DNA from 3 places in the Geodermatophilus maliterrae genome. Region 2 is predicted to be linked to each of the others. Evidence: riboswitches for the same ligand, from Rfam matches in the RefSeq annotation. Region 2 holds a riboswitch; each other region holds the start of a gene.
The links. A riboswitch is a leader RNA that binds a small molecule or an ion and turns the genes downstream of it on or off. The one in region 2 is predicted to bind S-adenosylmethionine.
Positions count from the first base shown of each region.

Region 1 (3,267 bases), on a different contig from region 2:
TCGTGCGGCACCTGCTCGCCGATCCCGACGTGCGGGCCGGGGACCTCGACACCGCGCTGCTCGACCGGGTCGCGGCCGCCTACGCGGCCCCGCCGGTGCCCGAGCTCGCCGTCCTCGCCGCCGCGGCGTCGGTGTGGCTGGGCGCCTGGGCCGCGGCCGACCCTACCGACCCGTGGAGCACGCCCACCGGCTTCCGGCTCGGCGACGCCGCACCCTTCGTCGTCCGGCTCGAGGCCGGCGGGCAGCCGCGCACGGTGACGCTGACCGGCACGCCGGCCGCGGCGCGCGCCACGGTCGACGGCGCCGACGCCGGGCCGCTGTCCTGCACGGCCGAGGACGGCGGCCTCGCGCTGGTCCGCGGCGGCGTGCGGTCCCGCTGCCTGGTCGCCGACGACGGGGACGCGCTGTGGGTGCACGCCGAGGGCGCGACCGCACAGCTGCGCCGGGCCCGCCGCGTGGTGCTCCGGCCCGACACGGCCGCGGCACACCCCCCGGAGCTGACCAGTCCCATGCCCGGCTCGGTGATCGCGGTGCCGGTCACCGACGGGCAGACCGTGGCGGCCGGCGACCCGGTGGTCGTCGTCGAGGCCATGAAGATGGAGCACACGCTGCGCGCCCCGGCCGGCGGCGTCGTCGAGCTGCTCGTGGCCGCCGGCGACCAGGTGGCCCTCGACCAGGTGCTCGCCCGGCTCACCCCCGCCTGAGCACGGCAGACGCAGCGGGAGCCGGTGTCCGCCGGCGTGCCACCATGCGCCCATGAGCAGCGACGTCGCCGTCGACGTGAGCGCCCTGGCGATCAACGTCACGATCCCGGAGGACCTCCGCTGGACGGACACCCGACGCGGCGAGGTGTTCCTGCTGACCACGCTCAACGTCCGGCTCCTCCGGGACGGGCACCTCGCGGCGAAGGCCTACGGCCGGCCGGTCGCCGGCGGTCGCGGCACGTACGTCTCGTTCCCCGTCCCCGACCGGGAGGAGCTCGCCGCCCTGGTGGCCGAGGCCGCCGCCCGGGCTGGGGAGCTGTGGACCGCCCACCGCGGTCTCGGCTGACCCCCCGACCGCCGCCTCACCCCCCGGCTGACCAGCGGGGCAGCGACCTCCTAGGATCGGCGCGGGCTCACGAGAGGCAGCGACAAGCACCTGGCTGGCTGCCCGGCAACCTCTCCTCCGTCTGAGGTGCTCCCAGGGGAAGAGCCGGCCGAGCGGCGCCCGCCGCCCGGCAAGGGCGGAGCACCTGTACGCCGCAGGTCCTCCGGAACGAGAGGAGACGGCGCATGACCGACCCGGAGAGCTGGAGCTTCGAGACCCGGCAGATCCACGCCGGCGCCAGTCCCGACCCGACGACGGGCGCCCGCGCGCTGCCCATCTACGCCACCACGAGCTACCAGTTCCGCGACACCCAGCACGCCGCGGACCTGTTCGCGCTGGCCGAGCTGGGCAACATCTACACGCGGATCATGAACCCGACGCAGGACGCGCTCGAGCAGCGCGTGGCCTCGCTCGAGGGCGGCGTCGCGGCGCTCGCGGTGGCCAGCGGCCAGGCGGCCGAGACGCTGTCGCTGCTCAACGTCGCCGAGGCCGGCAGCCACGTCGTCGCCTCGGCGTCGCTGTACGGCGGCACCTACAACCTGCTGCACCACTCGCTGCCCAAGCTCGGCGTCGAGGTGTCCTTCGTCGAGGACCCCGACGACCCGGGGAACTGGCAGTCGCTGGTCCGCGAGAACACCAAGGCCCTCTACGGGGAGTCGATCGGCAACCCGAAGGGCGACGTCCTCGACATCGGCGCCGTCGCCGAGGTCGCGCACCGCAACGGCGTGCCGCTGATCATCGACAACACCATCGCCACGCCCTACCTGGTGCGCCCGCTCGAGCACGGTGCCGACGTCGTCGTGCACTCGGCGACGAAGTACCTGGGCGGGCACGGCACCGCGATCGCCGGCGTCATCGTCGACGGCGGCACGTTCGACTGGACGTCGGGGAGGTTCCCGGGCTTCACCACGCCGGACCCGACCTACCACGGCGTCGTCTACGCCGACCTGGGTGCGCCGGCCTTCGCCCTCAAGGCCCGGGTGCAGCTGCTGCGCGACCTGGGCCCGGCGATCAGCCCGTTCAACGCCTGGCTGATCGTGCAGGGCATCGAGACCCTGTCGCTGCGCATGGAGCGGCACGTGGCCAACGCCCAGCGGGTCGCCGAGTTCCTCGAGGGGCACGACGAGGTCGAGTCGGTGCACTACGCCGGGCTGCCGTCCTCGCCGTGGCACGCCGCCCAGCAGCGCTACGCCCCGCGCGGCGCCGGCGCGGTGCTCGCCTTCGAGATCCGCGGCGGCATCGAGGCGGGCCGGCGGTTCGTCGAGGGCCTGGAGCTGCACAGCCACGTGGCCAACATCGGTGACGTCCGCAGTCTGGTCATCCACCCGGCGTCGACCACGCACTCGCAGCTGACGCCCGAGGAGCAGCGGACCACGGGCGTCACGCCCGGCCTGGTGCGCCTGGCCGCCGGGCTCGAGGGCATCGACGACATCCTCGCCGACCTCGAGGCGGGGTTCCGGGCCGCCAAGGGCGCGTAGCCAGGACCGAGCTCGCGAGGTCCGCATGAGCAGAGCGTTCCGGGTGCGGGACGTCCCGGCGTCCCGCACCCCGCCGCGCACCGGCGGGTGGCGCGACGGCGACCCCTCGGGGGACCGGCTCTTCCTCGACCTGGACGGACCGGTCCGGCTCGAGCGCGGCGGGGTGCTGCCCGGCGTCCGGGTCGCCTACGAGACCTGGGGCACGCTGGCCCCGGACGGCGGCAACGCGGTGCTCGTCGAGCACGCGCTGACCGGCGACAGCCACGTCACCGGGCCCGCGGGACCCGGCCACCCGACGCCGGGCTGGTGGTCGACGCTGGTCGGGCCGGGGGCGCCGCTGGACACCGACCGGTTCCTCGTCGTCTGCGCGAACGTGCTCGGCGGGTGCCAGGGCACGACCGGCCCGTCGTCGACCGCGCCCGACGGGCGGCCGTGGGGCTCGCGGTTCCCCGAGGTGACCGTGGGCGACCAGGTGCTGGTCGAGGCCGCGCTCGCCGACGCGCTCGGCGTCCGCCGCTGGGCCGCCGTCGTCGGTGGGTCGATGGGCGGGATGCGGGCGCTGGAGTGGGCGGTCGCGCTGCCCGACCGGGTCGACGGGCTGCTCTTCCTCGCCTCCGGCGCGGCCGCGACCGCCGACCAGATCGGCACCCAGACCACCCAGCAGGCCGCCATCCGCGCCGACCCCGCGTGGGCCGGCGGG
Region 1 covers NZ_JBFNXQ010000011.1:49,677-52,943, forward strand. The annotation lists gene ABQ292_RS05895 (acetyl/propionyl/methylcrotonyl-CoA carboxylase subunit alpha) at 1-704, shown strand, start outside; gene ABQ292_RS05900 (hypothetical protein) at 757-1,050, shown strand; SAM riboswitch class IV at 1,116-1,232, shown strand; gene ABQ292_RS05905 (bifunctional o-acetylhomoserine/o-acetylserine sulfhydrylase) at 1,275-2,567, shown strand; gene metX (homoserine O-acetyltransferase MetX) at 2,593-3,267, shown strand, end outside.
Region 1: it holds a riboswitch for S-adenosylmethionine, as region 2 does, so the genes downstream of both, ABQ292_RS05905 (bifunctional o-acetylhomoserine/o-acetylserine sulfhydrylase) here and thrC (threonine synthase) in region 2, are expected to answer to the same signal.

Region 2 (3,267 bases):
ATCCAGACGCCGATCGGGGTGACGCTGTCGCAGGGGGAGGGGATGCTGCGGCTGGCCGGGATGCTCGGCTACCTCGCCGTCCACCTGCTCGTCGTCGGCACGCTGGCGTTCTGGCTGTCCACGGTCACCGACGCGCCGCTGGCCGCCGTCGGCGGGGCGGTGTTCACCATGTTCGTGTTCGCGATCCTCGACCAGGTCGAGCAGCTCGGTGACATCCGCGACTGGTTCCCGACCGCGGAGGAGTTCGCCTGGACCGACCTGCTGCAGACGCCGGTCGACTCCTCGGACCTCTTCCGCGGGGTGGTGCAGGCGCTGGTCTACGCCGCCGTCTTCACCGCGCTGGCCTTCCGCCACTTCTCGAGGCGCGACGTCACGTCCTAGAGGGACGCGCGGATCGCCTGGGCCCAGCCCTCGCCCATCGCGGCCCCGGTGACCGTGACGTTGGGGACGGCGGCCAGCAGCGGCGCCATGCCGTCGACCTCGGCACCGTTGGCGGTGATGAACAAGCGCGCGACGGCGGGCGCCATCTCCAGGTCGCTGACGCTGTCGCCGACCGCGACGGCGTCGGCGGGGTCGAGTCCGCGGCGCTCGAGGTCCCAGGCGATCGCCGCACCCTTGGAGATGCCGCGCGGCATGAGGTGGTAGACCCGCGCCAGCTGGCCCTCCGGCGCCAGCTCCAGCCGGGCGGAGGCGGGGATGGCGCCGTTGTCCTTGAGCGTCAGCCACCCCACACCCCGCTCGGCCAGCCACGCGTCGACGGCGAGCGGGTCGACGTAGCCGCGCAGCAGCGCGTCGCCCTCGTGGGTGGTGTGCCAGGGCGCGTGCCACTCCAGCCGGCCGGGGTGCGCGGCGCAGAGGGCCTCGACGACGCCCAGCTCGGCCATGACGTCCATCGGCGTCCGACCGGCGTACCCGGCGGGCAGCTCGCCGGTGAGGTGGTGGCGCGCCCGGCCGCCCTTCCACGTGACCAGCGACCCCAGCTCGGCGATCGCGCCGTCGGCGGCGAAGATCCGCCCGGCCTCGGTCACCTGGTCGGCGGTGCGGCCGCTGACGATGACCAGCGGGACGCCGGCGTGGTGCAGCTCCAGCAGCGCGGTGGCCGGCTCGGCGGTGGGCTCGCCGCCGACGGTGTGCCAGAAGGACCCCCGCGGGCCGACCATCGTGCCGTCGAGGTCGGTGTAGACGATGCGCGCTGCCACGTCCTCAGCATGGCCGGGCCCGGGCGGGCCGCCGGGACCCGGGTAGAGTCGGCGGCGTTCCACTCATCCAGAGGGGCAGAGGGACACGGCCCGGTGAAGCCCCGGCAACCGCGCTGCGCGAGCGGCGAGAGGTGCCAATTCCGTCCCGCGCGGCTCGACGGCCCGCCGCGGGGAAGATGAGGAGGTAGTCGTCGCATGACCCTGACCGCTCCCGGTTCTCTGCAGGCCGACTCCAGCGCCGGCGGCCCGGTGCCCCCGAGCCCCGCCCGAGGCCTGGTCTGTCGCAACTGCGGCGCCACCTTCGGCCTCATCGCCGAGCACGCCTGCGCGCAGTGCTTCGGCCCGCTGGAGGTCGACTACGACCCCGAGCGCATGCGCGCGGTGACGCGGGAGCAGATCGAGGCCGGCCCGCAGAACATCTGGCGCTACGCCGCCCTGCTGCCGGTGGGCCAGGACCCGGCCGACCGTGTCTCGCTCGACCCGGGCATGACGCCGCTGGTGCGCGCCGACCGGCTGGCCGCCGAGCTCGGCGTCACCGGCGGGCTGTGGGTCAAGGACGACTCGGCCAACCCCACGCACTCCTTCAAGGACCGCGTGGTCAGCCTCGCGGCCACCGCTGCCAAGCGGCTGGGCTACGCCAAGATCGCCGCTGCCTCCACCGGCAACCTGGCCAACTCGGTGGCCGCGCACGCCGCCCGCGTCGGGCTGCCCTCCTACGTCTTCATCCCGGCCGACCTCGAGCCGGGCAAGGTCGTGCAGTCGGCGGTCTACGGCCAGACGCTGGTCGCCGTCGACGGCTCCTACGACGACGTCAACCGGCTGACCAGCGAGCTCGCCGAGACCGACGAGTTCGAGGACACCGCCTTCGTCAACCAGAACGTGCGGCCCTACTACGCCGAGGGCTCCAAGACGATGGGCTACGAGATCGCCGAGCAGCTGGGCTGGCGGATCCCGGCCCAGGTCGTCATCCCCATGGCGTCGGGCTCGCTGCTGACCAAGGTGGACAAGGCCTTCCGCGAGCTGGTCGCCGCCGGCATCGTCGAGGCCACCGAGTGGCGCGTGTTCGGCGCCCAGTCGGCCGGCTGCGACCCGATCGCCACCGCGTTCGACAACGGCTGGGACGTCGTCAAGCCGGTCAAGCCCACCGGCATCGCGAAGTCGCTGAACATCGGCAACCCCGCCGACGGCCCCTACGCCCTCGACGCCATCCGGCGCTCCGGCGGCGCGGTCGGCCGGGTGGGCGACGCCGAGATCGTGCAGGGCATCCGCGACCTCGCCCGCACCACCGGTGTCTTCGCCGAGACCGCGGGCGGGGTGACCGTCGCCGTCCTGCGTCAGCTGGTCGAGAGGGGCCTGCTCGACCCGGCGCAGGAGACCGTCGTCCTCAACACCGGTGAGGGCCTCAAGACCCTCGACCCCCTAGAGCCGGTCGTCGGCCCCACGCACCGGGTCGAGCCGTCGCTGCGGTCGGTGCGGGCGGCCGGGCTCATCCGGTAGGGGCGTAGGCTCCGCGTCGGCGCCGGTCCGGGCGGGTGACCACACCCCCCGATCGGGCCATGTCCGCTGCACCGGGTGACTCCCCAGGCGGCTCCCGCTGTTGTACGTTCTCGCGCGGTTGTCAGTTCCACGTTCGTGTCCGACGGGCGGAAGAGCTGTACCCGGCCCCCGGAACCCGGGGTCCGTCCGCACGCACGATCGTGGGAGCACACGTGGCACAGGGCACCGTGAAGTGGTTCAACGCCGAGAAGGGCTTCGGCTTCATCGCCGTCGACGGCGGCCAGGACGTCTTCGTCCACTACTCGGCCATCCAGATGGACGGGTACAAGAGCCTCGACGAGGGTCAGCGGGTCACCTTCGAGGTCGTGCAGGGCGAGAAGGGTCCCCAGGCCGACGCGGTGCGCACCGCCTGAGGCCGTCCGCTCGCAGCCGAGGCCCGGTCCCCAGCAGGGGACCGGGCCTCGGTCGTCCCGGGGCGGGAACGGTCCGCCGCCACCCCCCGTTCTTGCACTCGGCAGGGGCGAGTGCCAGACTCTCGATTGGCACTCGACAGTGCCGAGTGCCAATCAGG
Region 2 covers NZ_JBFNXQ010000060.1:25,115-28,381, reverse strand. The annotation lists gene ABQ292_RS17390 (ABC transporter permease) at 1-381, shown strand, start outside; gene ABQ292_RS17385 (HAD family hydrolase) at 378-1,199, opposite strand; SAM riboswitch class I at 1,260-1,382, shown strand; gene thrC (threonine synthase) at 1,395-2,696, shown strand; gene ABQ292_RS17375 (cold-shock protein) at 2,909-3,109, shown strand.

Region 3 (3,267 bases), on a different contig from region 2:
TGCAACGACCTCGTGCACCGCGTGGCGACCCTCCACCCCGGCCGGTTCGTCCCCGTCTGCCAGCTGCCGCAGTCGCCGGGCGCGGACCTGCAGGCGTCGATCGCCGAGCTGCGCCGGTGCGTGGAGGAACTCGGCTTCGTCGGCTGCAACCTCAACCCCGACCCCAGCGGTGGCTTCTGGACCTCTCCGCCCCTGACCGACCGCTACTGGTACCCGTTCTACGAGGCGATGGTCGAGCTCGACGTGCCGGCCATGGTGCACGTCTCGGCCTCGGCGACCCCGGTGTTCCACGCGACGGGCGCGTACTACATCAACGCCGACACGACGGCCTTCATGCAGCTCGTCCAGGGTGACCTGTTCACCGACCTGCCGGACCTGCGGCTGGTGATCCCGCACGGCGGGGGAGCGGTGCCCTACCACTGGGGCCGGTATCGCGGGCTGGCCGACATGCTCGGACAGCCGCCGGTGGAGTCCAACGTCATGGGCAACGTCTTCTTCGACACCTGCGTCTACCACCAGCCGGGGATCGACCTGCTGCTGGACGTGGTGGACACCTCGAACGTCCTCTTCGGGTCCGAGATGGTGGGCGCGGTGCGTGGTGTCGACCCGCGGACCAGCCACCACTACGACGACACCCGACGCTACGTCGAGGCGTCAGCCCTCGACGACGAGGCGCGCACCGCGGTCTTCGAGGGCAACGTCAGGCGCGTCTACCCCCGGCTCGACGCGGCGCTGCAGGCCCTGGGGCGGTGACCGCACGCCCCGCGGGACCGACGTGGGTGTCGTCGATCGGCACGTCACGGGCCGGGAGACGGTCTCCGTCGCGTCCCGGTCGGACCGGGGGCCGGTCGTCGCCCACCGGACGGTCAGATCGTCTCGGGTACCCGCAGGTGCGCGATCGCGACGTCGAACTCGGCGGTGGCGACGACCTCGATGCCCATGGCGGGGGCGAACTCCTCCCGGAACTCCCGCGCCCCCTCGCTCGCCTGCTCGACGTGCGCCCGGCTGTCGTAGGAGACGGCCGCCACGGTGAGCCCGTCAGCACGGCGCACCATGATGCTGACACTGCAGAACCCGGGTAGGTCGTCGAGCTTCGGCATCAGTGACAGACGGACGGCGTCCACGGCACGGTTGACGGCGTCGGGCTCGGTGCGGAGCCAGGTGACGCGGGATCGGGACCCTTGCTGGGCCTCGCGCACCCGGTGCATCGCGGCGATCTCCCACTCCTGCACCTCCGGCCGGCCACCGAGGATCTCGGCGGTGCGCTCCGCGGACGACCGGACGCCCTCCCGGCTGGAGCGCATCGCCGCCTCGTCCCGCCAGGACGTCGTGACGATGCAGTGGCCCGAGTCGCGGTCGGCGAGCATCGACAGGCCCACGCAGCCATCCATCCCCCCGACCGCCGGCATGACCTCGTCACCGACGTAGGCGATCACGGCGTCCACCGACCGCGGGTCGCCGTGGATCGTGGTCGATCGGGCGTACATCTCGGTCACTCGTCCTCCGGGTGCTCGCGCGGGTCGGCAGTGCCCCAGCGGCAGCGCTGATCGGCACAGGGTGCCCACGTCCTCGTGCGAGGAGCAACACGGTCGCGGAGACGCCGGGGCCATCGGAGGGGAGGCGTCGCCGACTGCCGGGCCGTCCACCGGTCGACCCGCCGACGGCGCACCTCGTCGCCGCCTCGGCCGCCGGCGCCTCCACCGTGCCGCCAGGTCGTGAGTGCCGGCACGGAGCCCCGGCTCGCCGGCCGGCAACCCCCCGACTGCTGCGGGGCGCCCGGATGGCGACGGCTCGCCGACCGCAGGACGCCGCGCCCACGTCGATTGTCGCGGCCGAGACGACACGTCCTGCCATCCGGGAGAGGTCATCTGCGGCATCCGTCACACCCCTCCGGTGACTAGGTTCGGGGAGCACCGGTCCTCGACGACCCGGCTCAGTGGTCCCACCGGGTCGCCGGGGTCGACCCGGATGCGGCGGGCCGATCGGCTCCGGGGAACGGATCCTTGGGAGGAGGCGTGATGACGAGGCCCGCCGACGCTCAGCACGGCGTCCTGGTGCTGTCCTGCGAGGATGCCCCGGGCATCGTGCACGCGGTGTCCGGACTGCTCGTGCAGGAGCGGTGCACCATCGTCGAGAGCCACCAGTTCGACAGTGCCGCGAGCGGCATGTTCTACATGCGCGTCGAGTTCGCGCACGTCGACGGCGCTCCACTCGACTTCGCCCGTCTGTGCCGGGCCTTCGAGGAGACGGCCCAGCACTTCCGGATGACCTGGCGGATGGCCGACGCGGCCGAGCGGCAGCGCGTGCTGATCATGGTCAGCCAGTACGCGCACTGCCTCAACGACCTCCTCTTCCGCAACTCGATCGGCGAGCTCAACCTCGACGTCGTCGCGATCGTGTCCAACCACCCCGACCTGAACGGCATCGCCGACTTCTACGGCGTCCCCTTCCGGCACATCCCGGTGACCCGCGAGACGAAACCCGAGGCCGAAGCGGCGCTCCTCGACATCGTGCGTGGGGAGCGGGTCGACCTCGTGGTCCTGGCTCGCTACATGCAGATCCTCTCCGACGGCCTGTGCCACCAGCTCGAGGGCCGGGCGATCAACATCCACCACTCGATGCTGCCGAGCTTCAAGGGCGCCCGTCCGTACCACCAGGCGCATGCCCGCGGTGTCAAGTTCATCGGTGCGACGGCGCACTACGTCACCGCGGACCTGGACGAGGGCCCGATCATCGAGCAGGAGATGATCCGCGTCGACCACTCGCTGAGCCCGGAGGAGCTCGCCGCCCGGGGTCGGGAGGCCGAGACCCGGGCCCTCTCGCACGCTGTGCGTTGGCACACCGAGAACCGCGTCATCATCCACGGGAACCGGACCGTCGTCTTCGAGTGAGCGCCGGACGCGACAGCGCCGGTCGAGGGCGCTCCCGGATGCGGACCGGGCCCGGCTGGAGCCGTCGCTGCCCGCTCGGACGGCGTGCGCGGGCGACCGTTCCCACATCACCGGCAAGTCTCGAGCCGGCCACGGCCGACGACGGACGGCGGAGGACGGACGGCGGAGCATGACCGATCTGGTCACGGTGGAGGACTACCGGCGGAAGTCGCGCCGGGTCCTGCCCGCCGTGCTCTACGACCACCTCGAAGGGGGCGCCGGTGATGAGTCCCTGCTGGCGCGCAACCGCGACAGTCTGACCGCGGTCCGGCTCCGCCCCCGCTACCTGCGCGACGTGTCCGTGCGCGACCAGCGGACGACGCTGTTCGGGCGCCAG
Region 3 covers NZ_JBFNXQ010000005.1:38,423-41,689, reverse strand. The annotation lists gene ABQ292_RS02890 (amidohydrolase family protein) at 1-753, shown strand, start outside; gene ABQ292_RS02885 (antibiotic biosynthesis monooxygenase) at 867-1,487, opposite strand; SAM riboswitch class IV at 1,713-1,788, shown strand; gene purU (formyltetrahydrofolate deformylase) at 2,019-2,891, shown strand; gene ABQ292_RS02875 (alpha-hydroxy-acid oxidizing protein) at 3,061-3,267, shown strand, end outside.
Region 3: it holds a riboswitch for S-adenosylmethionine, as region 2 does, so the genes downstream of both, purU (formyltetrahydrofolate deformylase) here and thrC (threonine synthase) in region 2, are expected to answer to the same signal.